3 regions of the Pseudarthrobacter sp. rb genome follow, and region 1 is predicted to be linked to each of the others. Evidence: predicted binding sites of a transcription regulator. Region 1 holds the regulator's gene; each other region holds the start of a gene.
The links. The regulator LexA, encoded in region 1, represses DNA repair genes until DNA is damaged. The targets are predictions, from matches to a motif close to TCGAACANNTGTTCGA.
Positions count from the first base shown of each region.

Region 2: the regulator LexA is predicted to act here: its motif matches at 7,607-7,622, upstream of ACWRN3_RS16160 (LexA family protein).
Region 3: the regulator LexA is predicted to act here: its motif matches at 6,019-6,034, upstream of ACWRN3_RS04440 (DUF6504 family protein).

Region 1 covers NZ_JBWJAR010000001.1:552,790-563,400, reverse strand. The annotation lists gene ACWRN3_RS02490 (histidinol-phosphate transaminase) at 1-1,064, opposite strand, end outside; gene ACWRN3_RS02485 (LysM peptidoglycan-binding domain-containing protein) at 1,220-1,570, opposite strand; gene lexA (transcriptional repressor LexA) at 1,924-2,658, shown strand; gene ACWRN3_RS02475 (ATP-dependent DNA helicase) at 2,707-4,764, opposite strand; gene hflX (GTPase HflX) at 4,757-6,334, opposite strand; gene ACWRN3_RS02465 (class I SAM-dependent methyltransferase) at 6,772-7,395, shown strand; gene dapF (diaminopimelate epimerase) at 7,367-8,311, opposite strand; gene miaA (tRNA (adenosine(37)-N6)-dimethylallyltransferase MiaA) at 8,356-9,252, opposite strand; gene miaB (tRNA (N6-isopentenyl adenosine(37)-C2)-methylthiotransferase MiaB) at 9,256-10,611, opposite strand, start outside.
Region 2 covers NZ_JBWJAR010000013.1:266-10,876, reverse strand. The annotation lists gene ACWRN3_RS16195 (cyclase family protein) at 1-741, opposite strand, end outside; gene ACWRN3_RS16190 (fumarylacetoacetate hydrolase family protein) at 738-1,700, opposite strand; gene ACWRN3_RS16185 (VOC family protein) at 1,707-2,726, opposite strand; gene ACWRN3_RS16180 (matrixin family metalloprotease) at 2,860-3,636, opposite strand; gene ACWRN3_RS16175 (ABC transporter substrate-binding protein) at 4,108-5,286, opposite strand; gene ACWRN3_RS16170 (lmo0937 family membrane protein) at 5,586-5,732, shown strand; gene ACWRN3_RS16165 (Y-family DNA polymerase) at 5,840-7,138, opposite strand; gene ACWRN3_RS16160 (LexA family protein) at 7,162-7,593, opposite strand; gene ACWRN3_RS16155 (hypothetical protein) at 7,734-8,537, shown strand; gene ACWRN3_RS16150 (HAD family hydrolase) at 8,642-9,460, shown strand; gene ACWRN3_RS16145 (hypothetical protein) at 9,586-9,849, shown strand; gene ACWRN3_RS16140 (glycerophosphodiester phosphodiesterase family protein) at 9,889-10,611, shown strand, end outside.
Region 3 covers NZ_JBWJAR010000002.1:374,464-385,074, forward strand. The annotation lists gene thrS (threonine--tRNA ligase) at 1-1,978, opposite strand, end outside; gene ACWRN3_RS04435 (DNA polymerase III subunit alpha) at 2,107-5,622, opposite strand; gene ACWRN3_RS04440 (DUF6504 family protein) at 5,633-5,983, opposite strand; gene ACWRN3_RS04445 (hypothetical protein) at 6,115-6,504, shown strand; gene ACWRN3_RS04450 (chorismate mutase) at 6,511-6,834, opposite strand; gene ACWRN3_RS04455 (VOC family protein) at 6,851-7,273, shown strand; gene ACWRN3_RS04460 (SOS response-associated peptidase) at 7,298-8,059, opposite strand; gene ACWRN3_RS04465 (mycoredoxin) at 8,192-8,449, shown strand; gene ACWRN3_RS04470 (lipoate--protein ligase family protein) at 8,478-9,227, opposite strand; gene ACWRN3_RS04475 (ABC1 kinase family protein) at 9,350-10,611, opposite strand, start outside.

The sequences.
Region 1 (10,611 bases):
GCTGTGGTTTCCGCCTCAGTGCCTGCGGTGACCCGGAGGTGGCCGGGGATGCCCACGTCCCTGATGAGCACGCCCGCGTCCAGCAGTTCCTGCCAGACCTGGTGCGGATTTTCCAGGCCGCCAAAGAACACGTAGTTGGAGTCCGACGCGGCGGGCTTGAGGCCCATCCTGGTCAGTTCGGCCACGATGCGGTCCCGCTGCTTCTTGATGTCTTCGACGTCGGCCATGAGCGCTTCGCGGTGCTCAAGTGCTGCCAGGGCGGTGGCCTGGGTGATGGCGGACAGGTGGTACGGCAGGCGGACCAGCCGCAGGGCATCGGTGACCTCGGGTGCAGCGGCCATGTAACCGAGCCGGGCACCCGCCAGGGCGAACGCCTTGCTCATGGTGCGGGACACGATGAGCCGCTCACGGCCGGGCAGGAGCTTCAGGGCACTGGGAGTTCCGTCGTGCGCGAACTCGTGGTACGCCTCATCGACGATGACGATGGCCTGGCTGTCGGCACCGGCGTCATAGACGGCCTCCACGACGTCCAGCCCAAGTCCCGTCCCGGTGGGGTTGTTGGGCGAGCAGAGGAACACGATGTTCGGCTGCAGTTCCTTGACCTGGCGGGCGGCCGACTCCGCGCTGAGGTCATAGCCCTCCGCGCGTTCCCCGGTGATGTACTGCGTGTCTGTTCCGCTGGCCAGCAGGGGGTACATGGAGTACGTGGGCGGGAAACCGAGTGCGGTGCGGCCCGGACCGCCAAAGGCCTGGAGGATCTGCTGGAGGACTTCATTGGAACCATTGGCGGCCCACAGGTTGGTTTCATCGAGCCCATGCCCGAGGTATTCGGCCAAGGCCTTCCGGAGCGCGGTGAACTCACGGTCCGGATAACGGTTCAGGCCCGCAGCGGCCTCCGTCACAGCGGCACTGATGGCGGCGCGCACGTCGGCGGGAACACCATGGGTGTTTTCATTGACGTTCAGCAGGATGGGGACGTCCAGTTGGGGCGCCCCGTATGGGGTCAGGCCGCGGAGGTTGCTGCGGAGGGGAAGCCGGTTCAGACGTTCTAGCTGGTCGTTCACCTGAACAGTTTAGTTGCCGCGGCAACGACCGGAAAATGTGACGGTTCCTGTTCGCCCTCGGCATGTCCCGCGGCCGCCCGCTTCACGTGAGGCGCCAGCGCAGGCAGCGGGCCCTGGCAGCCGGCGGAGGCGGCAGATCCAGCGGCTGCGGACAATCAGTGGGTGGGGACGAAGAGCTGCTGGCCCGGAAGAACGGTGCCCGCGGCAAGGTTGTTGAGCTGGACGATGTCCGCCACGACGTCCCGGGCGTCCCGGTCCGGAGCGACGGCGCCCGCAATGGCCCACAGCGACTGGCCGGACTGCACGGTCACCGTGACGGTGGGCGTCACCGCAAGGTCGGCGGCCGAGTCCGACGCCTTGGCCGGGGAGTGGAAGAGGCCCGAAAGCGACAGCAGGAGTACAGCCAGGAGCACGAGCGGAACTCCGATCAGGACGATCCTCCCCCGGCGGGTCAGCCGCAGGGGCGCGGACGAAGGTGAAACCTGGTGAAGAGATAAAGCTGACATGAACTAAGCCCTCCTGGACTTGCCGTGCTGCCCGGGTGTCCGCCCGCTGCTGCCTTGCCGTTCATACGCGCCGGGACTTCTCCCGGCCGCGTATTCGAATGGCGCATCTGCTGGTTAGAACACATGTTCGAACTTTGCTTGTTAAGTTTTAGCACCTATCAACGAACAATGTCGAGACTCGCTAGAACAAATGTTTGAAAAAGCAATGTGGCTGGCCTAGTTTTGAAACCACAGAACAACCACCACTGAAGTTGAACAGCAGGGTCTGACAATGACAGTGGGAGTCCTTCCGGCGGCACTGTGGAACAGCGGCACACGGAAGATCCGGCGGCAAGCGAAAGGCATTGGCGAATATGGCAGCAGCAGCCGCCGGGGGCAGGACCGCCCCGCAATCCAAGAGGACAGCCAAGGGGCTGACCCCTCGGCAGAAAAAGATCCTCGAGACCATCCAGCGCTCGGTCAATGAGAACGGGTATCCGCCCTCCATGCGCGAGATCGGCGATACCGTCGGCCTTGCGAGCCTGTCCAGCGTGACCCACCAGCTTTCCCAGTTGGAGAAGCTGGGTTACCTGCGCCGCGACCCCAAGCGGCCGCGCGCCATGGAAGTGCTGATGCCGCTCACGCTGGACGGCGGGGGCAAAGGCGCCGGTGCGTCTCCTGCGCCGCAGGCTGCGGGCGGGGGCGCCACGGTCACCGAACTGCCTACCGCACTGGATACGGCCATGGTTCCTTTGGTGGGCCGGATTGCCGCCGGCGGGCCCATCCTCGCCGAACAGCTCGTGGAGGATGTCATGCCGCTGCCCCGCCAGCTGGTGGGCCAGGGCGAACTTTTCATGCTCAAAGTGGCTGGCGACTCCATGGTGGACGCCGCCATTTGCGATGGTGACTGGGTGGTGGTGAGGCGCCAGGCTGACGCGGCCAATGGGGACATTGTTGCTGCCCTGCTGGACGACGAGGCGACCGTGAAGACGTTCCGCCAGCGCGACGGCCACACGTGGCTGCTCCCCCAGAACACGCAGTACGAACCTATCCTGGGCGACCACGCCACCATCATGGGCAAGGTCGTCTCGGTCCTGCGTTCCCTCTAGCCTGCGCACGCCTGCGCGGCATCCGCGCAGGCGTTGTCCGGCAGTCCGTCAGGAAGCGTCGGCACCAAGCCGGTTGAGCGCGGCCAGCGCCTTGGCGCGGTCGGTGGTGGCCCAGAACGGGGGCAGCGCACCGCGCAGGAATCCTGCATAGCGTTCGGTGGCCAGCCGTGAGTCCAGGACGGCCACCACGCCTTTGTCCCCGGTAGACCTGATCAGGCGCCCGGCACCCTGGGCGAGCCGGATGGCCGCGTGGGTGGCGGAAACGGACATGAAGCCGTTTCCCCCTGCCTGCGCCACGGCACGCGAACGCGCCGTCACCAGGGGATCGTCCGGCCGTGGGAAGGGTATGCGGTCTATGACCACCAGCCGGCAGGATCCTCCGGGAACGTCGACGCCCTGCCATAGGGACATAGTGCCGAAGAGGCAGGTGTCCGGTTCGTCGGCGAATTGCTTGACCAAGGCGGTCATGGTCGACTCGCCCTGGCAGAGAACAGTCATATTGAGCTTGGGCCGGAGGGCGTCGGCGGCCTCTTCGGCCGCCCGCCGCGAGGAGAACAGGCACAGGGCGCCCCCGCCTGATGCCTTGATGAGTGCTTCGAGTTCTGACAGCGCTTCCTGTGACACGCCGCGGCCGGGCTTGGGCAGGTGGCCGGCGACGTAGAGGATGCCCTGCTTGGGATAGTCGAAGGGCGAGCCAACATCCACGCCCGTCCAGCTGGGGGCCCCGTCGCCTACCAGGCCCAGTCCCCCGGCCGCCGGTTCAAAGGCGGAGCCGATGGCCAGGGTGGCAGAGGTCAGCACGACGGTGTGGTCTGCGAAGAGTCCCTCCCGCAGCCTGCCGGCGACGGACAGCGGGGCTATGTTGATCAGCACCGGCGCACTGTCATCGGGCTGTGAGTATCCCTGGCCGGGATCGAAGGTGCTGGCGCGGGAGAACCACACCACTTCGCGGTTCTCGCGTGCAGCAATGAGCCTTTCGCAGAGTTCCAGGATGAGCATCAGCCGGGAACGCGCCAGCTGCCGCCCGCCGTCGGCTGTGGTGTTGCTGTCCCCTTTGGAATCGGACAACGCGGCCCGGCACGCTTCACGCAACTGGTCCACGCAGTCGAGCTGTTCATCGTTCAGCCCGTTGGGAAGCAGGCCGTTCGGTGCGCCGGCAAGGGCCAGTTCCAGGTTGGCAGCTGCGGCGTTCAGGGCGTCAACGGTGATGGCGGTATGTTTCCGGGCACCCGAAGCGGCAGCGTGGACCATAGCCACGGACAACTGTCCGGACACGGCGCCAGTGACCCGGTCCTGCAGTTCGTGCGCTTCGTCCACCACCACGACGTCGTATTCGGGCAGGACGGCAAGTCCCTCGAACGCGCTGACGGCCAGCATGGCGTGGTTGGTGACCACCACATCGGCCTCGGCTGCGTCTTGCCGGGCGAGTTCGCTGAAGCATTCGGCGGCCATCGGGCATTTCTGTGCCCCCAGGCATTCCATCGACGTCACGGAAACCTGGCGCCAGGCGCGGTCGGTCACGCCGGGCAGGAGCTCGTCCCTGTCGCCGGTGGTTGTCTTTTCGGCCCATTCGCGGAGCCGTACCACTTCCTTGCCGAGCTGCGACGATGGTCCGCCCACCGAAGCAGCGAAATGTGGAACGCTGGTGTCCTCTCCCAGGGAGAAGAGCTGCCCTTCCGATGGTTCCTCTGACGGGAAACCGCCTTCAAGCTTGTGGCGGCAAACGTAGTTGGACCGCCCCTTGACCAAGGCAACCTTGACCGGCCGGTCCAGTGCCGGCGTGATGTTCTTCAGGAGCCTGGGCAGGTCCCTGCCCACAATCTGGGTCTGGAGTGCCAGCGTGGCCGTGGACACCAGGGCCGGCTTGTTGCTTTCCAGGGCATGGGCGATAAGCGGTACCAGGTAGGCGAGCGATTTGCCGGTGCCGGTGCCTGCCTGGACCAACAGGTGGTTGCCGGTTTCGATGGCCCGGGCCACCTGGCGGGCCATTTCGTGTTGTCCGGTGCGGCTTTGTCCGCCCATGCCGGCGACGGCGCGGTCGAGCAGTTCAATAACGAACTGCTCGCCCGCCGTCTGCGCAGCTTCGCCGGCAGCAGGGTCAGTCATTGACGACGAATGGTTCCAGTTCAGACGCGAGGCCCTCACGGACCATCACGGCAGCCCTGGTGCCTGCCTCAACGTGGTCCAGGCTGAGGATTTCGGCGTCGGACTCGTGGAGCTTGCTGAGCAGGTCCCCGCGGTCGTACGGAATGAGCAGCTCCATCTTGACGGATGGCCGGGGAATGGACTCACTGATGGCCTTCAGCAGCTCCGGAATGCCCTCCCCCGTCCGGGCGGAGACCACCACGTGCCGCGGCTCGCGCTGCTTCAGCCGCTCCACCACGAAGGGGTCGGCTGCATCGGCCTTGTTCAGGACGATGATTTCGGGCACCTTGCGGGCATCGACTTCGCTGAAGACTTTCCGGACCGCTGCGATCTGCCCTTCGGGGTCGGGATGCGAAACGTCCACCACGTGCAGGATCAGGTCCGAGTCGGCGACCTCTTCGAGGGTGGAACGGAAGGCTTCCACCAACTGTGTGGGCAGCGACCGGACGAATCCGACGGTGTCGGCCAGGGTGTACCCCAGGCCGTCGGCGGTTTCGGCCTTGCGGACAGTGGGATCCAGCGTGGCGAACAGCGCGTTTTCCACGAGGACACCTGCGTCCGTGAGCCGGTTGAGCAGCGAGGATTTGCCGGCGTTGGTGTACCCGGCGATTGCTACCGAGGGCACTTCGTTACGACGGCGGTTGGCCCGTTTGGTCTCCCGAGCGGGCTTCATGGCGGCAATTTCGCGCCGCAGCTTTGCCATGCGGGTACGGATCCGGCGCCGGTCCAGTTCGATCTTGGTCTCACCGGGGCCACGGGAGCCCATGCCGGCAGCAGCGCCGCCCACCTGGCCACCAGCCTGGCGGGACATCGACTCGCCCCAGCCGCGCAGGCGGGGAAGCAGGTATTCCAGCTGTGCCAGTTCCACCTGGGCTTTGCCCTCGCGGCTCTTCGCATGCTGGGCGAAGATATCCAGGATCAGGGCCGTGCGGTCGATGACCTTGACCTTGACGATGTCTTCAAGGCCGCGGCGCTGGGAAGGTGCCAGTTCGGCGTCCACCACCACGGTGTCCGCGCCGGTGGACATGACGATGTCCTTCAGCTCCTGGGCCTTGCCGGACCCCAGGAAAGTCCCGGGGTCTGGTTTATCGCGGCGCTGCACCAACCCGTCGAGGACCTCCGAACCGGCGGTCTCGGCGAGTGCAGCGAGCTCACGCAGCGAGTTTTCGGCGTCGGCAAGCGTTCCTTCGGACCAGAGCCCGGCGAGGACGACGCGTTCCAGGCGCAGCTGCCGGTATTCGACCTCGGTGACGTCTTCGAGTTCGGTGGACAGGCCTGCCCGCCGGCGCAGCGCGCGCCTTTCCTCGAGGTCCTGCTGGTCGCCGTCATAGGTTGAGTGTTCTTCGTCAAGGCGGGAAATGGCCTGCGCCTTGCCAAGCACCGCTTTTCCACTGCCGCCTTCACCACCGGGCGTGCTGACGTTTCTGGCCGGTACGTCCTTGGCGAGGATCCGGTCGATGACAGCCTGGATCTCCTGCGGACTCATGTCCTGGGAGGCTGGTTCGGAACCGGTATTGGGCTGGCTGGTCATGGTCTCCTTTGAAGATTCGGCAGTTCCAGAATAGTGCTGATTGGGTGGAAGTTGGAAAGTATTCGCGCTGGGCTGACGGCCGGCGGTCATGCAGTTCTCCTGGTTGTTTCGCCGCCGGCTGCGATGCCGGGGCTCGAATGCCGCGTCAGGACGGCGGCAGGGCTGGAAAAGGCCGGAGAATGGCAGGAAGTGCAGCAGCAGGCTGACTTTCGAGTATTGTCCGGCGGCCGGCTCAGACGGAAAGGTCTGGCCGGTGCGCAAAGCGGAAGGCATGGAAACCTGCGTCGCTGCGGGACGGACTGTCGCTGGAGGACAGGCTGCGGGACGGGCATGGCCCGTACCGGCTACTCGAAGATCAGGAACATGCCTTCCAGCGTAGCAGAGGGCCTTCAGGCCGGTTTCCCATTACGCTGCAGGGGGAACTACTCTGGCCAGTTATGGAGTCCGCACACTATTTCAGCACGTCCCCTGCCGGCCCCTTTACCCGGAAGCCTTTGACGGTGGAATTGGCCGGTGAGACGCGACGGCTCCAGACCTCCACGGGCATCTTCAGCCCCGACGGAATCGACAAGGGCACCGCGGTGCTCCTCGCCGAAGTTCCGGCCCCGCATCCAAAGGGCAATCTCCTGGATATCGGGTGCGGCTGGGGTCCGGTGGCGCTCACTATGGCGCTGCTGGCCCCCGAATCAAAGGTCTACGCCGTGGATGTCAACGAACGCTGCATCACCCTGACCAACGAGAACGCCGCCGCGCTGGGACTGTCCAACGTCGTCGCCAGCACGCCCCAGGCCGTGGATCCCGGCATCCGCTTCGACACCATCTGGTCCAACCCGCCGATCAGGATCGGCAAGGATGAACTGCATGCCCTGCTCAAACTGTGGCTGCCGCGCCTGGCAGAGGGCGGCACCGCATGGCTGGTGGTGCAGAAGAACCTTGGCTCTGATTCCCTTCAGCGCTGGCTGGCTGCCGAACTGGACAGTTCCTTCACCGTGACCCGCGAATCGACGTCCAAGTCCTTCCGGATCCTGAAGGTCAGGAAAGCGTCCCACTCGCCACAATGACTGCGGGGCCGCTGAGCTCCACATGCTCGTGGCCGCCGGGGCCGGCGAAGAACTTCACGCCCACCGTTCCTCCCGGGACGTGGACCTGCCAGGCGTCGGGGGCTTCCGCCCCGGCCCAGTGCCTGATGGCGACGGCAGCAGCACAGGCGCCCGTCCCGCAGGACTGGGTCTCCCCCACGCCACGCTCGTGCACGCGCATGGTTACGGATCCGACGCCGTCATGGACCAGCGGTTCTGCCGGCACCACGAATTCCACGTTGGTCCCGTTCGCGGGTACCGGGTCGACCTTCGGGGCGGTGAACAGCCGGGTGCCCGTGAGCTCCGCAAGTTCAGCGAGGGCCACCACGGTGTGCGGGTTGCCCATGCTCACGGAGAGTGCCGGCCGGGGGACCTCCAGCCCGTCGGCGGTGACAAGGGAGTCCATGGCCTTGGCGCCGGCTTCACCGGGGAAAATGAACTCCCAGGGTCCCATGTCCACCGCGTAGCCGTCTCCGGTCCGGACCACGGTCTTGACGCCGCCCCGGGTGCCGATGGTGAGCGATCCGCCGTCGGGCAGGTCGATCAGGCCCTGCGTCCGCAGGAAGTGGACGAAGACCCTGACCCCGTTGCCGCACATCTCGGACAGGGAGCCATCGGCGTTGCGGTAATCCATGAACCATTCCGCGTCCGGAGTGCCGGCGAGCAGTTCCCGGCCCTCCGGCAGGAAGCGGGACGGGACGGCCCTGATCAGGCCGTCGGCCCCGATCCCACGGTGGCGGTCACACAGGGCGGCGGCCTGGTCGGCGCCGACTACGTGCGTCCCCTCGGGGTCCGCCACCAGGACGAAGTCGTTGCCGGTGCCGTGCCCCTTGGAAAAGCGGAGCCCGCTCAGTGTGCGCAGGGCGGGGCCGGTGGTTTCTGCGGGGGTAGCATTCATGATCCCAAGCGTAGCGGCGGGTGCTGCCGGTCCTGAAACCGCAGCTACCGGCACAACTCCGCTGCCTTGCCCACGAGCTCCGGATCCTGCCAGTCCAGCCACGTGATGCGGGGATCGGCGCGGAACCAGGTCAACTGCCGCCGGGCAAACTGCCGGGTGGCCACGATGGTTTCTTCCGCGGCAGCCTCAACGGTGGAGGCGCCGTCGAGGACCCGCAGGAACTGTGCATAGCCCAGGGCGCGGGATGCGGTTTTGCCGCGGCGCAGGCCTTTGGCATCGAGCATCCGGACCTCCTCCAGCAGGCCGGCGTCCACCATCCGGTGCACGCGCGCTGCCAGCCGGTCCCGCAAAACCCCGCGGTCCACGCCGAGGCCCACCTGGACGGCGGGCTGGTGGTACTCCCTCCGCGGCATGAAGGAGCTGAAGGGGCGCCCGGTGAGTTCGTGGACCTCCAGCGCGCGGATGATGCGCCGGGCATCGGAGACCCGGGAGGCGGAGGTGGGATCCACCCTCCGGAGCCTGCCCAGGAGTTCGCCTGTGCCGAGTTCCGCGTGCTCCGCCTCAAGCCGGGCACGCAGCGCAGGGTCGGTCCCCGGGAATTCCAGGACGTCCAGGGCGGCCCGGACGTACAGCCCGGAGCCCCCTGCCAGGATGGCGCGCTTGCCGCGCCCATGGATGTCGTCGATGGTTTCGCGCGCCTGGGCCTGGAAGTCGGAAACACTGGCTTCCTGGGTCACGTCCAGGATGTCCAGGAGGTGGTGCGGAACTCCCCTGCGCTCGGCCACCGTGATCTTGGCGGTGCCGATGTCCATGCCGCGGTAGAACTGCATGGCATCGGCGTTGATGACCTCGCCGTCCAGTTCGAGGGCAAGGTTGACGGCGAGGTCGGACTTTCCGGAGCCGGTGGGACCGACGACGGCGATGACGGGCGGGGCAGCCACCTGTCAGCGGGTGCGCAGCGGCAGTGAGGGCATGCCGAGGGAGACGCCCTTTCGTGCCTCTCCGGAACCGGGGACCGGCGCTCCGCAGGAGTCGGCCTGGGACCTGTCCCACGCGTCCCCTGCCCGTGAACGGCGAAGGCTGTAGTCCTCAGGCGTCGGGTCGGAGACCAGGTGGAAAGCCGCGGCCTCGGTAATGGTGACAGTGACGAGGTCCCCGGGCCTGGGGGCAGGTGCGCCCTCCGGGACCGAGAAATGAACCAGGCGCTGGTCCTGCGACCGGCCGGACAGCCGGTGGGTTTCCTCCGACTTCCGCCCGGACTGTGCAGTCACCATGATTTCGAGCCGGCGGCCTAGCTGCTTCCGGTTTTCCTCCGCGGCGATGCGGTCCTGCAGGGCGGTGAGGCGTTCGAAGCGTTCCTGGACCACGGCCTTGGGAAGCTGGTCGGGCAGTTCGGCCGCGGGCGTGCCGGGACGCTTTGAATATTGGAAGGTGAAGGCGGTGGCGAAGCGGGACTTTTCCACCACGTCCAGGGTGGCCTGGAAGTCCTCTTCCGTTTCGCCCGGGAAGCCGACGATGATGTCGGTGGAAATGGCGGCGTGCGGAATCCTTTCGCGGACCTTGTCCAGGATGCCCAGGAACTTGGTGGACCGGTAGGAACGCTTCATGGCCCGGAGGATGCTGTCCGATCCGGACTGCAGCGGCATGTGCAGCTGCGGCATCACGTTCGGCGTCTCTGCCATGGCGTCGATGACGTCATCCGTGAAGGCGGCAGGGTGCGGGCTGGTGAACCGGACGCGTTCGAGCCCCTCGATCTCTCCGCAGGCACGCAGGAGCTTGGAGAATGCCTGCCGGTCCCCGAATTCCACCCCGTAGGAGTTGACGTTCTGGCCGAGCAGGGTGACTTCAATGGCGCCGTCGTCCACGAGTGCCTGGATCTCGGCGAGGATCTCTCCGGGCCGGCGGTCCTTTTCCTTGCCGCGGAGGGCGGGCACGATGCAGAAGGTGCAGGTGTTGTTGCAGCCCACGGAGATGGACACCCAGCCCGAGTAAACGGAGTCACGTTTGGTGGGCAGCGTTGACGGGAAGACGTCCAGGGATTCCAGGATCTCCAGCTGCGCTTCATTGTTGTGCCGCGCCCGGTCCAGGAGGGCGGGAAGGGCACCGACGTTGTGGGTACCGAAGACTGCGTCCACCCATGGCGCCTTCTTCAGGATCGTCTCGCGGTCCTTTTGCGCCAGGCAACCGCCCACGGCGATCTGCATGCCGGGGTTGGCCGCCTTCACGGGGGCCAGGATGCCCAGGTTGCCGTAGAGCTTGTTGTCCGCGTTTTCCCGGACCGCGCACGTGTTGAAGACCAC
Region 2 (10,611 bases), on a different contig from region 1:
GGCGGACCCGCCGGCGTAGTCGCCCCAGCCGTCACGGCGTACCCGGGAGTACTGCCCGGTACGGATCACCACGATGTCGCCCCGGCGCACTTCGGAACTGGGGCCTTGGAGCCCGATGGTCCGCTGGAGGTGTTCCGGGGTGATAGCAAAACCGTCCGGCAGCTCGCCGTCGTCCCGTCCCAGGTCAGGACCCAGCGCGCGGCCCACGTCGAGCAGCACACCCCGGGTGGCGATCTTGGCTGCCGCAGTCTCGATCCCGGTCACCAGGTCGCCTTCCGAGGTGACCACATCTCCCGCGGCGCGGCCGTTCCAGGCCTTGCCCTGGTCGAAGATGTGGCCCAGGCCGTCCCACTGGGTGGAGCACTGCAGCGGCATGGCGATGACGTCGTCCGCGCCGCCGAAGCCGTGCGGGAAGCCCTGGTTGCCGCGCTCGGCGTCCACTCCGGTGTCCGTCATGGTGTGGACGGGATTCGTGCGGCGGCGCCAGCCTTTTTGTGGTCCGTTGGTGTCGAACGGCTGGGACAGCGAGAACGCCTCGCCGGTCTTCACCAGGGCCGCTGCTTCGATCCGCTTGCCGGTGTCGATGAAGTTCAGGGTGCCCAGGACGTCATCGTGGCCCCAGCGGCCCCAGTTGTTGTGGGCCACTGCCATGGCGCGGATGCTGCCGAGCGGGTCTTCACGCCGGACAACCGGGGAATCGGTTGATTCCCCGGTGCCGGTTGCTGTGTCCTGGGTGGTCACGGCTTGCTGCTTTCGGTGGGAGTTTCGTCTTTGCAGTGGATGAGCTGGGTGCCCAGTCCGGTGATGGTGCCCTCCATGACGTCGCCGTCCTGGAGGAGCCGGCCCCAGTGCTGGCCGTTGCCGGCCGGGCTGCCCGTCAGGACCAGGTCCCCCGGGCGCAGCGGCATGATCTGGGAGGCTTCGCTGACCAGCTTGGCCACGCCGAAGATCATGTCGGACGTGGATTCGTCCTGCATGGCCTTCCCGTTGAGCCTGAGCGTCACCTGGACGTCCTGGGGGTCGCCGAAGAACTTGTCGGGCACCAGCAGCGGGCCGGTGGGCAGGAACCCGGGAGCGTTCTTGGCGCGGTACCAGTCCGAGCCGATGGCCGGCATGTCCTTGCGGAAGACGTACTCGCGGGTGGTGATGTCGTTGACCATGGTGTAGCCAAAGACATGGTCCAGCGCTTCTTCGGGGGTGACCCGGAAGGCCGTCTTCCCGATCACGGCCGCCAGTTCCAGCTCCCAGTCGTGGGACTTCGAGTAGGACGGGAGGGTGAGGTCATCGGTAGCGGACGCGACCGCCGTCGGAAGTCCGATGAAGAAGTACGGCGTGCCCTGGCCCGCGCGCCTATCCATCATGGCCGCCGTCGTGGCGCGCACCTCCTCGGCGTCCTCCCCAGGTTCGCGGTGCGCGACGGCCAGGTCGATGACGTGCTTGCGGTAGTTCGCGCCGGTCTGCAGGATCTGGGCCGGTTCCACTGGGGCAAGGACCTCGACGTCGGCCAGCGCCAGGCCGGTGTCCTCACCCGCGGAGGCGGCCAGGGAGTCCAGCTGGCTTTCGGTGGCGTCCCAATGCTCGATCAGGGAGTTGATCTCCCCGTCCAGCGGCAGGACACGGTTATTGACCAGCAGGCCTGCCCGGGCCTTGCTGTCCCCGGCTTCCTGGAACCGGATGAGCGAATAGGTTGCTTCAGACATGGCGCGTTAGCCCCGGCCGTGCTTGGCGTAGGGGTTCAGGAGGGCTTCCTTCATTTCGGGGGAGGCGCCTTCCTCGGTGGCGGTGAAGCCTTCGGCCGGCGGGAAGGACTCGGTCATGGAATGCGGCATGGCGCCGTTCTTGTAGAAGTTGTTCGAACCTTCGGACGGCTTCCAGGTGTTGGCCTCCCAGTCCGGGACATAGTTGCGGTAGCCGCCGGAGTTCAGCTCGACGCGCAGCCCTGACGGCTCACGGAAGTACAGGAAATTCTGCTCGCCCACGCCGTGGATGGAGGGGCCGTACTCCATCGGGGTGCCGTGTTCCATCATGACGTCCGCGGTGCGGAGCAGGTCCTCGGTGGTGTCCACCCAGAAGGCGATGTGGTTGACGCGGCCCGGGCGGCCGGAGGTGTCAGCCACCACGCCCAGGTCGTGGGACTTTTCATTGGTGGTGAGGACGGAGAAGACCGTGATGGGGGCTTCGTCCAGGTCCACGAAGGCCATGACGCGGAATCCGAGGGCCTCGTTGTACCACTTGGCGAAGCCGCGCACGTCGGAGCAGGCCACAGTGACGTGGTCCAGGAAACGGGGTGCGGCGGCGTGGCTGCTGCGGCGCTCCGGGCGGTCCGGGTAGGTGGACTCGAAGCCCGGCCCGGCCACGAACTTGTCCACCTCGTAGAAGAGGCGCATGTGGTGGCCATAGGGGCCGATGAACTCGTAGGCCTTGCCAAAGCCGTGGCCGCCGGCGCTCCAGGAGCCCTGCACGCCGGTCGCTTCGATGCGCTGTGCCGCGGCTTCGAGAGCTTCCTGCGAGTTGGTGCGCCACGCCATCCGGCCCAGGGAGGCTTCGGGGCCTTCGGTGATGACCAGGCTGTAGCGGTAGTAGTCGCCCCAGCAGCGGAGGTAGACGTTGCCGTCCGCGCGGTCGATGATTCGCATGCCGAACTTGTCCTCGTAGAACCGGGCCGAGGCTTCGACGTCCGGGCTGGTGATCTCGAGGTGGGCAAGATGGGAGAGGGGAGTTTCCACGGTGAAGTCCTTCTGGTTACTGGCTGCGGGTCGGTCGGTGCAGGTCCTGGTATCCACTGTGAAGTACTTCATATATTTGGGGAAGACGAGCTTTTCGATATCAGCTATTCGCCGCGCTTATGTCCGCCTGGTCCTAGAGTTGCGGGACGCAGGGCCCGCTGCCCAGCATGGCCAGCCCGGCGAGGTCACCCGCAGCGAAGTTCCTGACGCCCATGTTTTCCGCATACATCAGTTGCGTCGGATCATTGACGTGGTCCAGGCCCAGCACGTGTCCGAGTTCGTGCATGATGATGGCGCGCACCTCCGCCGCGCCGTCCGGGCGGCCGGCGATGATGCCGGCAAGGTCCGGGGCATCAAGGCGCACCTGGCCGGCTTCGAGGACCAGCGGCTGCCCGGCCGCCTCCACATAACCGCTCCCGCCAAGGCCGGCAACATTCCCTGCAAGGCCCGGCGTTTCCACGGGCGTTGACCAGGCGATGAGTACCGGTACCCACCGCTTTCCGTAGCGGTCCGGCTGGAAGGCAGACCGGTCATCCGACGGCGCTTCCGTGGTGGGTCCGTCATAGACAAACTGCAGGCCGGAGGCCTGGGAGACTGCTGCCACTGCTTCCCGGACCAGGACATCGCCACCCGGCAGCGCATTGTCCGGCCGGACAACGTAATGGACCGGGCGGCACGGATCGTACGCGACCAGCCGCTGGCCCTCTTTCGGCGACTCCTGCAGCACAAAGGCGGTGGAGCCCGTGCTGGCGGGTGGTGTGCCCAGGGGTGCCGAGGCTGCCTCATACCCGGGCGGCGGCATTTTCGCCCCGGGCAGGTAGGGGGCTGCGGCGGGAAGAACCACACGGTCGAAGAGCGTCGGCGTGAAGTACAGGCAGACCACCAGGGCGATCCCAAGGACGGTCCGCAACTGGACTGTCCGCGACGGGGTGGTCCGCTTCGACCGGGACCCTTGTCTTCCCGCCCTGCTCCGGAACTTTTTCCGGCGCCGGTGAGGGGCTTCAGCACCGCGCCAGGGCGAAGGAGCCTCTGCCCTGCCGTACGCTTCATCGATGGCCCATTGCGGGATACGTCCACTGGGGGAGCGCCGGACGTTTGGCGGGGCGAACCCGCCAGGCATGTCCCGATGAGAATTATCGTCATTCCCGAAGCCGTGCACCGGCACCCCCTGATTCCTGCCGCCCGCCGCCGGTCAACCCTCCCAGCCTAGGGGCGTGCTGCCCGGCCTTGCCGCGGGAAAGGCGCAGGATTTAAGCAAGAAAGGCGGCCGCGCCGGATGCATGCCGCTCCGGGGCCGAAGAGGGCCGGCGGCCACATCGATTGCTCCGTAGATGCCGTTATGAGAGGTCAAAAGGGCATTTACGGAGCAATCGATGAGGCTTTACTCCTTGCCGAGTCCTGCGGCGGAGGTCTTTCCGTTCGAGACGCTGTTGAGGGCGCGCAGGTCGAAGATGCCGTTGATGTCGGCCTGCTTGGTGGTGCCCGCGGTGACGCCGTCAGCGAGGAGCTTCTGGTAGGTTCCAGCCAGCGGGTCGACGGTGAAGACGATGTTCTTCAGGGAGCGGTCGATGACATCCGCCTTCAGTTCGGCGCCGGCTGCTTCCTTGAGGGCTGCATTGATGACGGTGGCCTTGTCGCCGGCTGGAGCGCTGTTTAGCCATTCGACCGACTTCGCGTGGCCCTTCAGGAGTGCCTTGACGGTGTCCGGGTGGTCTGCCGCGAACTTCTGGTTCACGATCAGGATGGTGGTGGGGAACTCGCCCGGCTTGCCGGACAGCGAACCGTCCCAAAGGTCCTTTTCATCCACCAGCACCTTCGCGCCGGCATTCAGCACCAGGCGTGACGCCCACGGCTCAGGCAACCACGCGCCGTCGAGCTTTCCGTCCTGGAACAGCTTGAGGGTCTGGGCATTCTCCGTGGGGTTGATGGCCACGTCACCACTGCCGTCCACGCTGGTCTTGTACCCGTGGGCGGAGAGCCAGGCGCGCAAGGCCACGTCCTGGGTGCCGCCCAGCTGCGGGGAGGCGAGCGTCCTGCCCCTGAGGTCGGCGGCGGAGGTGATTTCCGGCTTGACCACCAGCTGCGCCCCGCCTGCTGCGGCGCCGGCGATGATGTTGATTGACTGGCCCTGGCTCTTCACGAAGGAGTTGATGGCCGGGTTCGGCCCGATGTAGGTGGCGTCGATGGCCCCTGCGTTCAGGGCTTCGATTGCCGCGGGGCCGGCGTTGAACACCTGGGTGCTGAGCTTGGTGCTGCCGAGTTCGTCCTGGATGAAGCCTTTGCTGACGCCCACGAGGGCCGGGGCATGCGTGACGTTTCCAAAGTAGCCGAGCTTCAGTTCGGCCGCGGGGTTGCCTGACGGGGCAGCCTCCTGCGAGGCTGCCGGTGTCCCGCTGTTCACGGCGGACGCGACGGCGGCGCCCCCACCGATGAGGGCCAGGACGGCTGCGGCGATTCCGATCTTCAGGCCAACCGGGCGTGTGGGCTTGGCTGGCTGCCCGGCGACGATGCGGGTGGAGCCGTGCTGGTCTTCCGGACTCTTGTCCTGCTGGTTTGCCATGGGGAAATCCTTTGCTGGGGCGGATGCTGAGACGAGATTACGGAGCGCCCGGCGGCCCCACAATCAATCCCGTAGCGGGCGTTCACGCGGCGACGCGAACGCTCAACGCGGCGTAGTGCGGCGTCAAAAATCGTCGTGCGGGGACTCTGTTCGGAGGTCCGGCGGAGGGGGCTGTTCGCACCCGGGACGCAACGGCGGCCTTGAATGCCCATCAGCAGGTGCGGGCCGTGATTCGCGTGCTGCATTGGTGGGTACGTGCACGGCATGGGGATTTTGTAAAACTAATCAAGGAGACTCTCATGTTGCTTTGGATTGCCATCATCATCGCCGTTCTCTGGCTTCTCGGATTGCTCGCGAACATTGGCGGCGGCCTGATCCACATCCTGTTGGTTGTCGCAGTGGTGGTCCTGATCTTCCACTTCGTCCGTGGCAGGTCCCGCGTCTAGCAACCCCGCGTCCCCGCCGCCGGCCCAGCGTCCGGCGGCGGGAACCGGCGGCCCAGGCCGCCTTGAACCGTCACGCCGCCGTGAACCCCTCAGGGCGGCGAGACCCCTCACGCCGCCTTGACCAAAGGAAGCTCGTCCCAGTGCGTTGTATAGCGGGGCGAGCGCATGTCCCGTTTCATGGTCCAGTCCAGCCCGGACTTGATGCCCGCGTGCCCCAGCCCGATGGTGCCCCGCCCGAAGCGGCGGCTCACATCCTCAAGCAGCGGCCCGATGCCGCGTTCCTCATGCCGGTTCTCGAAAGGCTCCAGGGGCGGCTGGTTTCCCGTGGGCCGCAGGTCGGTGAGCATCAGGCCCGCCTTGGCGTATTTGAGTCCGTCCCGGATGCTGGGCAGCAGCGCGTGCGCCGCCCTGGTGAGCAGCAGCGGATCCGCCGTAGGCATTGGCAGCGGGACGCATACCGATGGGTACGCCTGTTCGTGGTCCCGGAAGGGGGACGTGGCAGCAAACGCCGTCAGGACCTTTGCCTGCAGCCCGTGATTTGAGAGCCTGGCGCTCGCCTGCTGCCCGTAGATGCTGAGCACCTCCCGAAGTCCGGCGGCGGTGGTCACAGGGGTGGCGAAAGAGCGGGAAAAGATCAGCTGGTCGCGGCCGATGCGCTCTTCTTCCATGGGAATGCAGGGGGTGCCCCGCAGTTCCAGGACCGTGCGCATCAGCACCACCGAGAACTTATCCCTGATCATTACCGGATCCGCCCTGACAAGGTCCTGGACAGTGAAGATTCCCAGCACATTGAGCCGCTTTGTCAGCCGTCCGGCAATGCCCCAGATCTCATCGACAGGCAGCCGGGCCATCAAACCCTCCCGCACGTCAGCCGGAACGGACTCCCACAGGCAGACTCCGCCAAAGGCGGGATTGTTCTTGGCCCATTTATTGCAGAGTTTTGCCAGGGTTTTGGTGGGGGCGATGCCAACGCACACGGGAACCCCCACATGCCGCCGGACTGCCTCTTTCATCCTCCGGCCAAGGGCCAGCAGCTCATCCGGGGCGCCCTTGACGCCCAGAAAGGCCTCGTCGATGCTGTAGACCTCCAGCCAGGCGGAGTACCTGCCCAGCAGTTCCATCACGCGGGAACTGATGTCGCCGTACAGCTCATAGTTGCTGGATTTTGCCACCAGGCCCCACTCCTTGGCCCGGGGTGCGAGTTTGAACCACGGTTCGCCGGTGGCGATGCCCAGTGCCTTCGCCTCCGGGGAGCGGGTCACGGCGCAGCCGTCATTGTTGGACAGCACCACCAGGGGGCGCCCTTCCAGGGAGGGGTCGAAGGCGCGCTCGGCGGAGGCGTAGAAGCAGTTGACGTCCACGTGCGCGATCTGCGGCATCTGCCGCATGTGGACTGGTTTAGCCATGCTGTTCCCCAGGGACGGGCAGCTCAGACATGGTGCAGGCACCTGGTAGCGACGCCCCAGATGGTCAGCTCGGAAAGTGCCGGCACGTGGATGTCCGGGTATTTGCGGTTCTCCGCCTGCAGCACCACGCCAGTGCGGGTGATGCGCAGGCGCTTGACCGTCAGTTCGCCGTCCAGGACGGCGATCACCACGGACCCGTCCCTGGGCTCAAGGGCACGGTTGACAATCAGTTCGTCCCCGTCGCTGATGCCGGCACCCTCCATGGAATCCCCCGTCACCCGGACCACGAAGGTGCTGGTGATGTCCTTGATCAGGTGCGCGTTCAGGTCGATCCGGCCGTCGAAGTAGTCCTGTGCCGGGGATGGAAAGCCCGCCGCCACCGCCACCGGCGAAATCAGCACCGAGAACAACGAGGCGCCCGCGTCTATCACGCGGGGACCGACAATAACGCCCACAACACACCTTTATTCGAAAATATGTTCGATAGTTTCAGTGTAGACCCGAGGGCTGACAACGGGCACTCTCTGACGCCGGATAAGTTGCAGGGCCGGGGACTAGACTCGGGTCAAAGCGAGCTCTGGGGGAAGCGATGCGGATGCGTTTAGCAAGATGTTGGTTCGTTGCAGGTGTGCTGGCCGTTCCGCTGGCCGGATGTGAGTACGCCGGTCCAGCGGACACCGTAACCAAATCCCATGCCCAGCCCGGCAGCGGGCAAAAGCCATCCTTCGAGGAAAACGCCGGGCAGGTGGCACGCCTGCTCCAGGCGTCTGCGGATGAACCCGGCTTGCCGACCGACGAGGAACCGTCAGGGGAACTTTCGATTGTTCTCGCTCCCGGTGACTACGTGGTCAAGGGCGCATGTGCGGGCGTTCATGGCGTTAAGGTGTCCATTGTTCAAGGCGAAAAACCGCCGCTGACAGTTCCCTACACGTGCGACTCCGTCCTGGAGCGGTTCATCCGGCACACGGGCGGCCCGATCACCGTCAGCGCCGTTGCGCCCGTCGATAAGCCCGCCGCCGCCGGTGTGCTGCTCCAGCCGAACACTGATCCGCGCGCTTCGGAGTTGGAGGACTTGTCGCAGTGGGCAGCCCAACAGCTGCAACCCTGGCTGCCGGGTGAGTTGGGCGGATACGCAGGCTCAAGTTCCGCCATTGGCCAGGGAATATCGGCCGATCCGGGCAGCTACGAAGTGCGGTTCCTCTGTGAAGGAGCGCCTGAGGCTGAGTTTTCAGTGTCCAGCCCGGCGGGGGCAGAAGTTTTGGCTCCGGCGAGCGTCCCTTGCAACGGCGACGTCTTTAGGGCCCCGGTGGAGTTGCGGACCAAGGGGGCAGACTTCACCATGGCCCCAAGTAACGGGGTCAAGAGCCGCTATGCCTTCCGGCTCGTCCCGGCACCGTAGATAGCCCAACTCGAGGGAGCTGGACGGGATGCCGCCGAGCTTACGCACGGCTCCTGTCCGTGGAATCGGCGCACGGGAGCCAACCGCCCACGTAGACTTGCAGGATGCGGTTGGTAGCAAGCGATATTGACGGAACGATCCTCGGACACGACGGAAAAATCAGTGACCGCACCATCCGTGCCTTCCACGCCTGCCGGGATGCCGGCGTCGAACTGGTGTTTGTGACCGGCCGCCCGCCCCGCTGGCTGCACCCGCTGGAGGAACAGCTGGGCCACACCGGCCGCGTGATCTGCTCCAATGGTGCCGTGGTCTGGGACCTCGAGGCGGACCGCCTGGTCTCCGCCCGCACGCTGGCCATCGAGACCGTCCTGGAAGCCCGGCGCATCATCAAAACTCTCCGCCCGGCTGCGCTGTTCGCCGCGGAAACGCTTACCGGATTCCACCTGGAACCCGGCTTCATAGAAAACGAGTCCAGCGAACTGCTCGCCGAATTCACCCCGGCGCCGCTCAAGCAAACACTCACGGACGATGACTCCGTGGTCAAGTTCCTCGCCATTGTCCGCGACGGCACCCCGGACGACTTCCTCGCCGAGGTGGCGCCCGCCGTCGAACACCTGGCCGCCACCACCCACTCCTCTCCGGGCGTTGCCATGCTGGAACTGTCGCTTCCCGGCGTGAACAAGGCCGTCACGCTTGCTGAATACGCAGGCGCGCTGGGCATCGACGCCGCAGACGTAGTGGCCTTCGGTGACATGCCCAACGACATCGAGATGCTCCGCTGGGCCGGTCACGGGTACGCGATGGCCAGCGGTCATCCGGAAGCCATCCGCGCGGCCGGGCAGCAAGCGCCGCATTTTGACGACGACGGCGTGGCCCAGGTTTTGGAGGCCCGGCTCGCTGCCTTGGGCGTCCAGTTTTCCTGACGCCCGGGCCACCCCGGACCCGGCACCCCCATTTTCACAGCTTGCGCTCACCTGGCGTTTACCTTCCCTCCGTAGCGTGAAGCGTGGAGGGCAGGCGCCCTCCCGCCGGCTCGAAGGGGGCAACCATGGCACGAAACGTCAGGCAGCACGCGGCCGATGCGCCGCAGCGCAAAGCAACGCCCGCTCCGCACTGGAAGCAGCTGCGCCAGGGTGACCGGGTCCGGGTCCTGTTCGCGCCCGGTTTCGAGGCGGGCGGCGTGGTGGACACGGTCACGGCGGACCACACCGCGGTGTGGGTCCACCTGGACGCCGGCCGCGGGCGGACCCTGCTGCACTGCGGCGACGGCGTGGACATCCTTCCCTGCGGAGAGACCGCCTGCCTGGACTGACGGCGGTTCCGGGCGCGGGTGGGGCGGTAGGCTCGCAGTGTGATCCTGCCTTTCTTTGAGCACCCTGACGACGCCGGGCGGCAGCTTCCCATCGCCATGGCGCACCGCGGATTCTCGGCTGAGGGCCTGGAAAACTCCATGGCCGCGTTCCGCGCCGGCGTCGACCTCGGCTTCCGCTACCTCGAAACGGATGTGCACACCACGGCGGACGGCGTGCTGCTGCTCTTCCACGACGAAACGCTGGACCGGGTCACCGACGGCAGGGGCCGGGTGGCGGAACTTCCGGCCGCGGACGTGGCCAAGGCGCGGATCAACGGCCGCGAGCCCATCCCCACGTTCGACGAACTGGTCACCCAGCTTCCCGAAGCGCGGCTGAATCTCGACATAAAGGACTGGGGTTCGGTCCGCAGCACCGCTGCCGCGGTCGAGCGGCACCAGGTGCACCACCGCGTCCTGGTGACCAGCTTTTCGGACCGCCGGCGGCGCGCGGTGCTGAAACTGCTCAGCCGGCCTGTGGCTTCGTCCGCCGGAGTGGCTTCGAACGCCCTCTTCACCTTGTTGGGGCCTGCGCTTCCACGCCCGGTGTTCCGGTGGCTCATGCGCCGGGTGCTCCGGGACGTGCATGCGCTGCAAGTGCCCGTCCGCTATGGGCGGGTGCCTGTAGTCACCGCCGGCTTCATCCGGCGGGCACATGACCTGGACCTGGTGGTACATGTGTGGACCATCAACGATGCCGGCGAGATGCACCGGCTCCTCCAGCTG
Region 3 (10,611 bases), on a different contig from region 1:
TTCGCTTGACCGCTTCCGCGACGGGCACACCGTTGTCCTGGCTACCGTCCCGGAAGCGGAACGAAACAGCGCCCGCCTCTGCGTCGTCGCCGCCCGCGATCAGCACGAACGGGATCTTGTCCTTGCTGGCGGTGCGGATCTTCTTGGGGAAGCGGTCCGAGGACGTATCCACCTCGGCGCGGATGCCCGCCGCCTTGAGCTGGCCGACGACGTCGAACATGTAATCGTTGAACGCCTCCGCCACGGGGATGCCTACCACCTGGACCGGAGCCAGCCACGCGGGGAACGCCCCGGCGTAGTGCTCGGTGAGGACGCCCATGAAGCGCTCCACCGATCCGAAGAGCGCGCGGTGGATCATGACGGGACGCTGGCGGCTGCCGTCGGCTGCCTGGAATTCCAGCTCGAAGCGTTCGGGCAGGTTGAAGTCCAGCTGGATGGTGGACATCTGCCAGGTACGCCCCAGGGCGTCCTTGGCCTGCACGGAAATCTTGGGACCGTAGAAGGCTGCTCCGCCTGGATCGGGCACCAGCTCCAGTCCGGACTCCTGGGCTACCTCGGCGAGGGTCCTGGTGGCTTCCTCCCAGGTGGCGTCGTCGCCGACGTACTTCTCGGGGTCCTTGGTGGACAGCTCGAGGTAGAAGTCGTTCAGCCCGTAGTCCTTGAGCAGGTCCAGGACGAAGGTGAGGGTCTTGGTGAGTTCGTCCTTCATCTGCTCGCGGGTGCAGTAGATGTGGGCGTCGTCCTGTGTCATGCCCCGGACACGGGTGAGGCCGTGGACCACACCGGACTTCTCGTACCGGTACACGGAGCCGAATTCGAACAGCCGCAGCGGCAGCTCGCGGTAGGACCGGCCGCGGGAGCGGAAGATGAGGTTGTGCATGGGGCAGTTCATCGGCTTCAGGTAGTAATCCTGCGCCGGCTTTCGAATGCTGCCGTCGGCGTTGAGTTCCTCATCCACCCGCATGGCGGGGAACATGCCGTCCTTGTACCAGTCCAGGTGCCCGGAGACCTCGTACAGGTGGCCCTTGGTGATGTGCGGGGTGTAGACGAACTCGTAGCCGGCTTCGACGTGCCGCTGGCGCGAGTAGTCCTCCATCTCCTTGCGGATGATGCCGCCCTTGGGGTGGAAGACCGGCAGGCCGGAGCCCAGCTCGTCCGGGAAGGAGAAGAGGTCCAGCTCCGAACCGAGCTTGCGGTGGTCGCGGCGCTCGGCCTCGGCAATGCGCTCCTGGTAGGCCTTCAGGGCGTCCTTGGTGGGCCAGGCGGTGCCGTAGATACGCTGCAGCTGCTGGTTCTTCTGGTTGCCCAGCCAGTAGGCCGACGACGAACGGGTCAGCGCGAAGGCGTTGGAGATCATCTTGGTGTTGGGCAGGTGGGGGCCGCGGCAGAGGTCGCACCAGACGGTGGTGCCTTCCTTGCGTTCCACGTTGTCGTAGATGGTGATGTCCCCGGCGCCGACTTCAACGTTCACGCCTTCCCCGGCTTCGGCGGCTTCGTTCTTTTTGCCCAGGAGCTCGAGCTTGTAGGGCTCGTTCTTCATGGCTTCGCGGGCCTCGTCCTCATTGACCACGCGACGGACAAACTTCTGGTTCTGGTTGATGATCTTCTGCATCATCTTTTCGAGGGTCTTGAGGTCCTCGGGAGTGAACGGCTCGGCAACATCGAAGTCGAAGTAGAAGCCGTCGGTGATGTAGGGGCCGATGCCGAGCTTGGCATCGGGACGCAGCTGCTGCACGGCCTGGGCCATGACGTGGGCAGTGGAGTGCCGCAGGACGTTCAGGCCGTCGGGGGAATCAATGGTGACGCCTTCCACCTCGGCGCCTTCCGGAAGTTCCTGGTCCAGGTCCTTCAGCTCGCCGTTGACGCGGGCAACAACAACGTCACGGCGCTCAAAGAAGAGTTCCGCACCGGTTGTCCCGGTAGTCACCTTGGTCTCTTCGCCATCGACGAGAAGGGTGATCTGCTGGGCATCTGACACGGGTGTCTCCTATTCAAAGTTGAGGCTTCATAGCTTGTGGCATACGGGGACCACAGCCAGCCACCGTCAATGCTATCGGTTCCGGTATGGGCCGACCAACGCGGCACACGGGGGGTGCGGAACCGCGGTCACCCATTGAACCCGGTGATCGCCAACGTCCTGCTGATGCCATCGAGGGGATGCGGCCCATCGGCGAAGGCCTCCGGGCTGGACACCCCGGCGTACCCGCCGATCGACTCCGGCAAGGGCAAACTGTCCGTCTTGCCCAGGTCCCAGGCCATGCTCGCACTGATGCTGATGCCCCGCGGACCGGTCCTTCGGGTGGTCCCGCGGATCAGCAGCAGGCGGGTTCCAAACAGAAGCGGGCCAGCGTTTTCCTGGGCCTCGTGGAAGAAGACCGAATCCACGCAGCCGGTGCCGTCGTCGATGCTGATGAACACCACCCGCCTGCCGCCGCGCATGGGAGGAGTCTGGGTGGCCACCCGCACCCCTGCCACCAGCACTTCGGTCCCGTTGCGCAGGCTGAGGAGTTTATCGGCAGTGGTGACACCCAGCCTTTCCAGCAGGGGCCTGTGGCTGTCCATCAGATGGGAACTGACATCGACGGCCATCAGATCCAGTTCCGCCCTGACGTTGTCCACCACCGTGGGGGCTGGAAGTCCAGGTTTGATGTTGCGCAGTTCGACGTCGCCCAGGGGAAGGGACAACTGTCCCTCCAGCACCTCCACGCCTTTCCGCGCGCCATTGGCTGATTGAAGCTGCTGCAAATGGTGCACCAGGTCCGCTCGGTTGGCGGTGCCTCCGGCTTCGCGGTGGAGGGAATCAAAAGCCCCAAGCTGCGCAAGGCGCCGGATGCTTGGCTTGCTGAGCCGCGAGCGCGTCCGGAGATCCGCCAGTGAGTCATAGGGCTGGCCGGCGACAACCCGCTTCAGTTCAGCAGCAGACAGACCGTAAATCCCGTTCAGGCTGAGCCTGATTCCCAGCCTGCCGGCGTCCCTGCCTGTCCCGATCCGCTCCACCCGGTACTCGGCTTTGCTGCGGTTTATGTCCAGGGGAAGGATGGGAATGCCCAGCCGGCGGGCTTCTGCCACCAGCAGCCGTTTGGGGTACATGCCGGGGTCGTGCTCCCATAAGCCTGCAAGGAAGGCTTCGGGGTGGTGTGTCTTGAGCCAGGCGGACTGGTAGGTGGGGACGGCGAAAGCAGCCCCGTGGGCTTTGCAGAATCCGAAGCTGGCAAAGGACTTCAACGTCCCCCACACCTTGTCCACCACCTCGGGGGTGTACCCCTTGGCTTTTGCATGGCGCCGGAAGTACTCCTCCACCTGCGCTTCTCCGGCCTCGCTGCTGAGTGCCCGGCGGAATTCGTCGGCTTTTGCCAGGCCGCAGCCGGTCATGACGTGGAGGGTTTTCAGGATCTGCTCGTGGAAGACGGTGACCCCGTGGGTTTCCTGCAGCACCGGCTTGAGGTCAGGGTGCGGGTAAACCTCAGGGGCGAACCCGTGCCGGTGTTCCAGGAAGGGCCGCACCATGTCCGATTTCATCGGTCCCGGGCGGAACAGTGAAATATCGATGATGAGGTCGTTGAACTCCCGCGGCGCCATTTTGCCGATCAGCTCCCGCTGACCGGGTGATTCGATCTGGAAGCAGCCAAGGGTATGCGTGCTCCTGATCAGCTCATAGGTGGCTTCGTCGTCGAGGGGGACGGCGTTGAGGTCTATCCGGCCGTTGGCGGCAATGTAGTCGGGGCCGGAACCTTCCGGCCCCGCAGGGTGGTTCCCTGCCTTGACCACTTCCTCCTTGGAGGGATGGATCCTGATGATCTCCCGGACCGCGAACGCCATGGCGCTTTGCATGCGGACACCGAGGACATCGAGTTTGAGCATGCCCATGGGGTCCATGTCATGTTTATCGAACTGGCTCATGGGCAGTCCAAGACCGCTTGGCTGTACCGGGGTACGGTCCAGGAGGGTTGCATCACCCAGGATGACGCCGCACGGGTGCATGGAGATGTGGCGGGGCAGCCGGTCGAGCCGTTCGGTCAGGTCCACCAGCAGGTCCAGTTGCTGGTTTCCATGGGCGTCGCGTTGTTCCACCCGGCCGGCAAACTCACGCAGTTCCGGTTTTTCCTGCAGTGCTTCCCGGAATTTTCGTGCAGAGAACCGCCAAAGCTGCTTGGCGATCTCCCCCACCTCGTCGTCGTCCATGCCCAGTGCCAGACCGGCGTCGCGCACGGCACCGCGGGCGCGGTATCCGTTCTGCATGCTCATCAGGGTTACCCGTTCAGAGCCGAAGCGTTCGAAGATCCGGTGGTAGACGTTGTGGCGTTCAGCGCTTTCGACGTCGATGTCGATGTCCGGAAGGGTGGCGCGGTCGTTGGAGAGGAAACGTTCAAATATCAGGTCGTGCTGGAGGGGATTCACATGGCTGACGTCGATCAGGTAATTGACCAGGCTGGATGCTCCCGACCCTCTTGCTGCCGCCCTGACCCCCATGTCCTGGATCATCCGGGACACCTCGGCAACAGTCAGGAAGTATGAGGAGAAGCCCAGGTTGTGGATGATCCCCAGCTCATGGCCCAGGCGGGCCAGGATCTCCTTCTCCGCGTTGCCAGTGGCTCCCGGGAACCGCCGGCCGATTCCTGCATGGCAGCGCTGGATGAGTTCAGCGTGCGGATCCTGGCTGATGCCAATAACGGATGCTTCGGGCACCACGGGCTGTTTCCATCCCATGTCCGAGGTGGGGTCGATCCGGCAGAGATCGGCGAGCGCCTCCGTTTGGGTCATCAGCTGCTTGAGGTCGGCGGCACCATAACCGGCCGCTGAAATGATCTCCTTGCCTATCCCCAGCATCTGCGCCGGGGTTTTCAGCCACCCCTGGCCAGTGGGTTGCAGGAGGGGTTCCCCTGCCAGTTCGGGCAGGGACTTCAATGTCCGGGCAGAATCCAGGACGTCAGCGGTTGGTGCTCCGTCCGCAGCGCAGTACCTCACCGCATTGGCGAGTACTGCCGGCACCTGGTGTTCCTCGGCGAGCCTGAGCATGCGCACAGCGTGCGCCGTGCTCAACGGGGTACCAGGTGCGCTGAGTTGGGAGACTATTTCAGCCACCACGGTTCCGGCGGGCATTGCGTCAAGCCACTGCTTGAAAAGGGTCCGGGGCCGCAGGTAGCGCCGTCCGCCCATGGCACGGCCCACATCCGAATCAGGGCCGAGCAATACGGTGAGCACCGGCTTAAGGGTTTGGGGGTCAAGGGTGCGGGAAGCCAGTTCGGCACGGGTGACAGCAGCGGGCACCGCTCCCCCGGCTTTCCCCGAGGTCCTTGCGTGGGCGTCGGAGACCAGCCGGCACAGCGCACGGTATCCGGCACCGTTGTTTTGGCCGCGGGCCAGCACCACCACCCTGCCTGCCACCTGCGTTCGGTGATCACCGTCGTCGTCAAACACTGCAAGGTCCACCCCCACAATGGGGTCGATGCCCGCGGCCATGCAGGCCTTGAGGTGCTTGATGGTTCCGTAGAGGCCGTCCCGGTCTGTACAGGCAAGAGCTGTGGCGCCGTCGGCTGCGGCAGCCATGGCCAGTTCCTCCGGCCAGGAAACACCGTAATGGGCGCTGAACGCCGTGGAAACGTGAAGGTGGGTGAAGCTCATGCTGGACTGGTCATGCTGTTCTGTGGCGGAGGGCGTCATGGATCCGCAGCAGCCGCCAGCGGTTGCTGCGGATATGGCGGGTCAGGTCAAGGGTGAGGGGCTCAGCGCCGGCCGCATCTTCCGGCGCTGAGGGACTGGAGGCCACCCGGGCAGGCAGCACCTGCACGCGCCAGATTTCGTGATCCACCACGCCCGGTCCGCTTCCCAGCGGGGCCTTGCTGTCTTCCGCCCACCATTGCCGGCGTTCGTACCACCGGAGGGGTTCGGCGCAGACGGTGTAGGAAGCACCTGCCCAGGTCAACGTTTCCGGTTGTCCGGCTTCGGTGCACACCACGTCAACAGACTCGCTGAACATGCCCATGTGCACCTCCCCAAAGATTTTCCCCAAACGGGTATTCGAATATGTATTCGAATAAAACCAGTCTACGCCGGGATGGCATCAAAACATAGGCGGGGGTGGACGGGGGGTGCGGCAGGGAGCAGGATGTTGGCATGAGTACCGATGACGCACTCCTGAAGCAGGCCAGCATCAAGACCGAGGACTCCACCCTGGTCGCCACATTCGATATCGACGGCACCATTCCGGTATCCGGTGCCTACGTGGTGGGGTTGATGGGGGCCTCGCCGGATTATTCGGCACAGCGCCGGCTGTGCATTGAGTTCATGAACGGGGAGGCCATCGCCTGCTACGCGTTCAACCGGGACCAGGGAATCGAGGAGGATTACGACCTGTCCGGAGTCACCCACTCACAGAGCAGCATCACCGGCAGCTTTCCCCTGACGGCGTTGAACGGGCTCGGGCAGGGGCACGTCCTGTCCGCCTTCAGCGAGGCGGACGGACGGGAGTTCCAGCACGGGGTGCCGGTGGAGGAAGCGCCCTAAGCTTCCTCAGCTGTTTTCTTTATGGATCCGCAGTTCAAGTTCAATGAACGCGGAGATCATGGCCCGGTAGGTTGACTCCACGATGTCCGGGTCAATGTCTTTTTTCTCGGCAGCAGCCCGCACGTGTTCAATGATCCGCTCCACCCGGCCCGGGGCGCGCACCTCGGCGTCATCACCCTTCAGCGTGCCGGCGATCCTGATCAGCCGTTCGCGGCGGGCGATGAGGGTGACAATCTGCTCATCCACCTCGTCAACAGCAACCCGGACGGCAGCGAGCTGTTCCCTGTCGGCCCGGGCATCCCTATCGTTTCCTTGAATTGTCGCCATCATCTGACAGTATCGAAGCATGGAGCCCAGAGTCGACTTTATCTCCCTCGGTGTCCGCAGCGTCGAGGCCTCGCGCGCCTTCTACGTTGACGGCCTTGGCTGGCCCGTCCACCGCGAGGTTGCCGGGGAAGTCCTGTTCATCCAGGTGAACCATGGGCTGGTGCTCTCCCTCTGGGACAGCACCCAGATGCAGGCCGAAGCCGGCACCAGTCCTCCCGCCGGCGTCCCCGGCATCACGCTCAGCCACAACCTGGCAAGCCCGCAGGAAGTGGACAGCGTCATGGAACAGGCCGCGGCTGCCGGTGCTGCCATCGTTGCCGAGCCCGTCACCAAGGCATGGGGAGGCTACGCAGGATATTTTGCCGACCCTGACGGGTTCCGCTGGGAAGTGGCGTACAATCCCACCTGGGCAGTGGACGACGCCGGCACGGTCACCGTCTGACGGGTACCGGCCAGGCGGAGGCTGCTAGAACAGGGCTTCCACCGGGCGGATCAGTTCCGGGCCGTTGTTACGGACATTGCCCACTTCCTTGCCCACGGATTCCACGTGCCAGTCGGCTGCCGCGTCCTTGACCCCCGACCGCACCAGGTCAACCAATGCGGCGGCATCATCAGCCTGCGGGTCCAGCCAGGCCTCCATCGTGGCCTTGTCCATGGGGAGCGGCACTCTGTCATGCAGCTCGGTCAGTTTCCCGAAGATGGTGGATTCAGTCCCCGGCGGCGGGGTGTCAGCCGTGAGGATCGACGTGGACAGCAGCCAGCGTCCGGGCTCCCCCTCCGGCACTGACGGGTCCTTCCACCACTCATAGAGACCGGCGAAAACCAGCCCGCGTTCCCCGCCCGGGTGCACGTAGTAGGGCTGCTTCGACTTTCCCGGGCCCTGCTTCCATTCGTAGTAGCCGTCGGCGGGCACGGCACAGCGGCGGGACTGCACAGCCTTCCGGAAGGCCGGCTTCTCCAGCACGGATTCGCTCCGTGCATTGATCATGCGGGAGCCGATCCCGGGATCCTTTGCCCAGGACGGGACCAGGCCCCACCGCGCAACGTGCAGCTGGCGGACCTGCCGGGGCGCAGCGCTGTCTTCCACCAGCCGCTCCAGCACAATGGGGACGGCATCCGTGGGTGCCACGTTCCAGGACGGCGGGATGGTGACCTCGTCCTCCAGCTCGGCGTCGAACTCGGCCAGGAGATCCCCCACGGCCCGTGCCATTACGTAGCGTCCACACATGGCACCAGCTTGCCACCGCCCGCCACAAACTGTCATCCAGGCACCGCAGCAGCGCCCGGGACCGGGGAATACCGGCGGCCACGCTAGGGTTGACAGTAAGGAAACCTTTCAAGCGACGTATAGGAGATCCCTGTGGACTTCACTCCCGAATCAGGCACCATCACCATGTTTTCCACCACCTGGTGCGGCTACTGCAACCGGCTCAAGAAGCAGCTGGATGCCCAGGGCATCGGCTACACCGAAATCAACATCGAAGAGGTGGACGGCACGGCTGAACTCGTGGAGCAGCTGAACGGTGGCAACCGCACCGTCCCAACGGTCCTCTTCCCGGACGGCACCGCCGCCACCAACCCGTCCGCCGCCGAGGTCAAGAGCCGCCTGGCCGCCTGACCGGCCGCCGCGCCACAACTGATGCGGGTCATGCCCCCAGGCTGCTGAAGGAAGCAGTTTCCAGGGTGGCATGGCCCGCATACGTCTTAAGGATGGCCTGCTCGACGGCGGCGACGTCCAGGCCGGGCACCAGATCGTTGGCGGCGCCGGCGGTGGCAGGATCCCAGTCCAGGCCGAGCGCGGCATAGCTGTCGGTAAGGACCTTCCGGATCGGGGCGGAGTCCTCCACCACGATCACCGAGCTGAAGAGCCAGCCGCCGGAAACAACCCGCTGGGCAGTGCCCACCAGTTTCACTCTCCGGGAGCTGTCTGCCGGGTCGGTGCCGTGGACACTGAATTCGCCCGGACAGTATTCGCCGGGAATCTCACCCACGGCAGCCTGTACGCCCACGCTTCGCAGCGCCTCCGCAAACAGCTCCCCGAAGTAGCCGAACCGGGCCTTGGATCCGGCGACGGCGTCCGTATCCGGTTCAATGTGGTCCACCACCAGGGTGCCACGGTGGTAGGCCGCAGCGCGTCCGCCCGCCCGCCTGACCAGGGGTTCGAAGCCGTTGTCCCGGCAGGCCTGGGCGGCGGCGTCGAATCCCGGCAGCCGGGTATCCCGCTGCCCGAACGCCACAGTGGGCGCGGGCCGGTACAGCCGCAGGGTGGGACCAATGGCGCCGCTCCGTGCCCTTGCCAGCAGCTCCAGGCCGAATTCGAGGTCTCGGCCCGCGCCGAGTGACACGTCCTGCCGCACCACGGTGAGCGTGCTGGATCCGGTACCGGTGTGGTGCATTGTTGCGAAGCTCCCATGGTGTGGCGGCGACAGATTCAACGTCGACGGGTTTTAGCGGCGGCGGTTCACAGCCCGCGGACGGGCAGGCCACCCCTAGGTTACGCCCGACGGCGGCGGCCGCCTTAACGTCCCCGGCGCCCCACCCACAGCGCGTGCAGCAGCGGAAGGGCCGACGCCGTCATCAGCACATTGCCCAGCGCAACGTCGTCAGGGCGGACAATGGCTCCCGCGAGCAGCAGGGCCCCGAAGACCAGGGCGGAGGCTGAGCGGCGCACAGCCCGGTCCAGCCGCGCAGCCTGGCGCTCCAGGCGGGGGACGGCAACCTGCAGCGATCCTTCCTCCAGCCTCCCGGCCAGGGCGTCCAGGCGGCCCGGGAGCCGGAAGGCAACACCGGCAGCGTCGAGGGCCTGCCGGGCCACATCCTGCACCACGTTGCCCCGTTCGTTCCGCAGCAGCTGGGCGGCGTAGGGCTCCACCGAATCCCAGAGGTTGAAACGCTCATCAAGGGCACTGCATACCCCGGAGGTCAGGGACATGGCCCGGATGATCAGCAGGAAGTTCTCCGGCAGCTGGAACGGCAGCGACCGGACCACGTCACCGAACTCCACGGCAAAGTCACGGAACTCCCGTGGGTCGACCTCGCGCAGTTCGGCGAAGCCCATGCCGCCGAAGCGGGCGAAGAGCTGTGTCATGGCGCGTTCCAGGGCCACGCTGTCGGCTGACGGCATCAGGACGCCCACATCATTGATGGCCGCCACGAGTCCCTTGCCGTCCCGGGCGGCGGCTGCGATCAGCAGCTTCCGCAGTCCGCTGCGCGTGGAAGCCGTGACTTCGCCCATCATCCCGAAGTCGATGAACGTCAGTTTCCAGGGAAGCCCTGCACCTGGAGGGACTGGGGTGACGAAGATGTTCCCCGGATGAGGGTCGGCTTGGAAGAAGCCGTTGGTGAACAGTTGGTCGAACATGATGGACGCGAACACCGGCGCGACCGCGGCGGGATCGATGCCGGCGCCACGGAGCGCCCCGACGTCCGTGATCTTGATGGCAGTGACGTCCTCCAGGGTGAGCACACGGCGGGTGGTCCGCTCCCACACCACGCCCGGGACTTCCACGCGGTCGTCCCCGGCGAAATCCGCGGCGAACCGCTCCGCGTTGACGGCCTCGTGCAGGTAGTCGATCTCCAGCAGGCTGGTCTGGGCGAATTCCTCCACCAGCGCCGGCATGTCGGCGCGGCGGGAAACGAGCCGGATGTGGCTGAGCCAGCCGGCAACCTTGCGCAGGGCGGCAAGGTCGACGTCGACAATGGCGCCGATGCCCGGGCGCTGCACTTTCAGCACCACGGCGTCTAGTCCGGTGTCCCCGGCGTCGGCAGGATTCAAGCGGC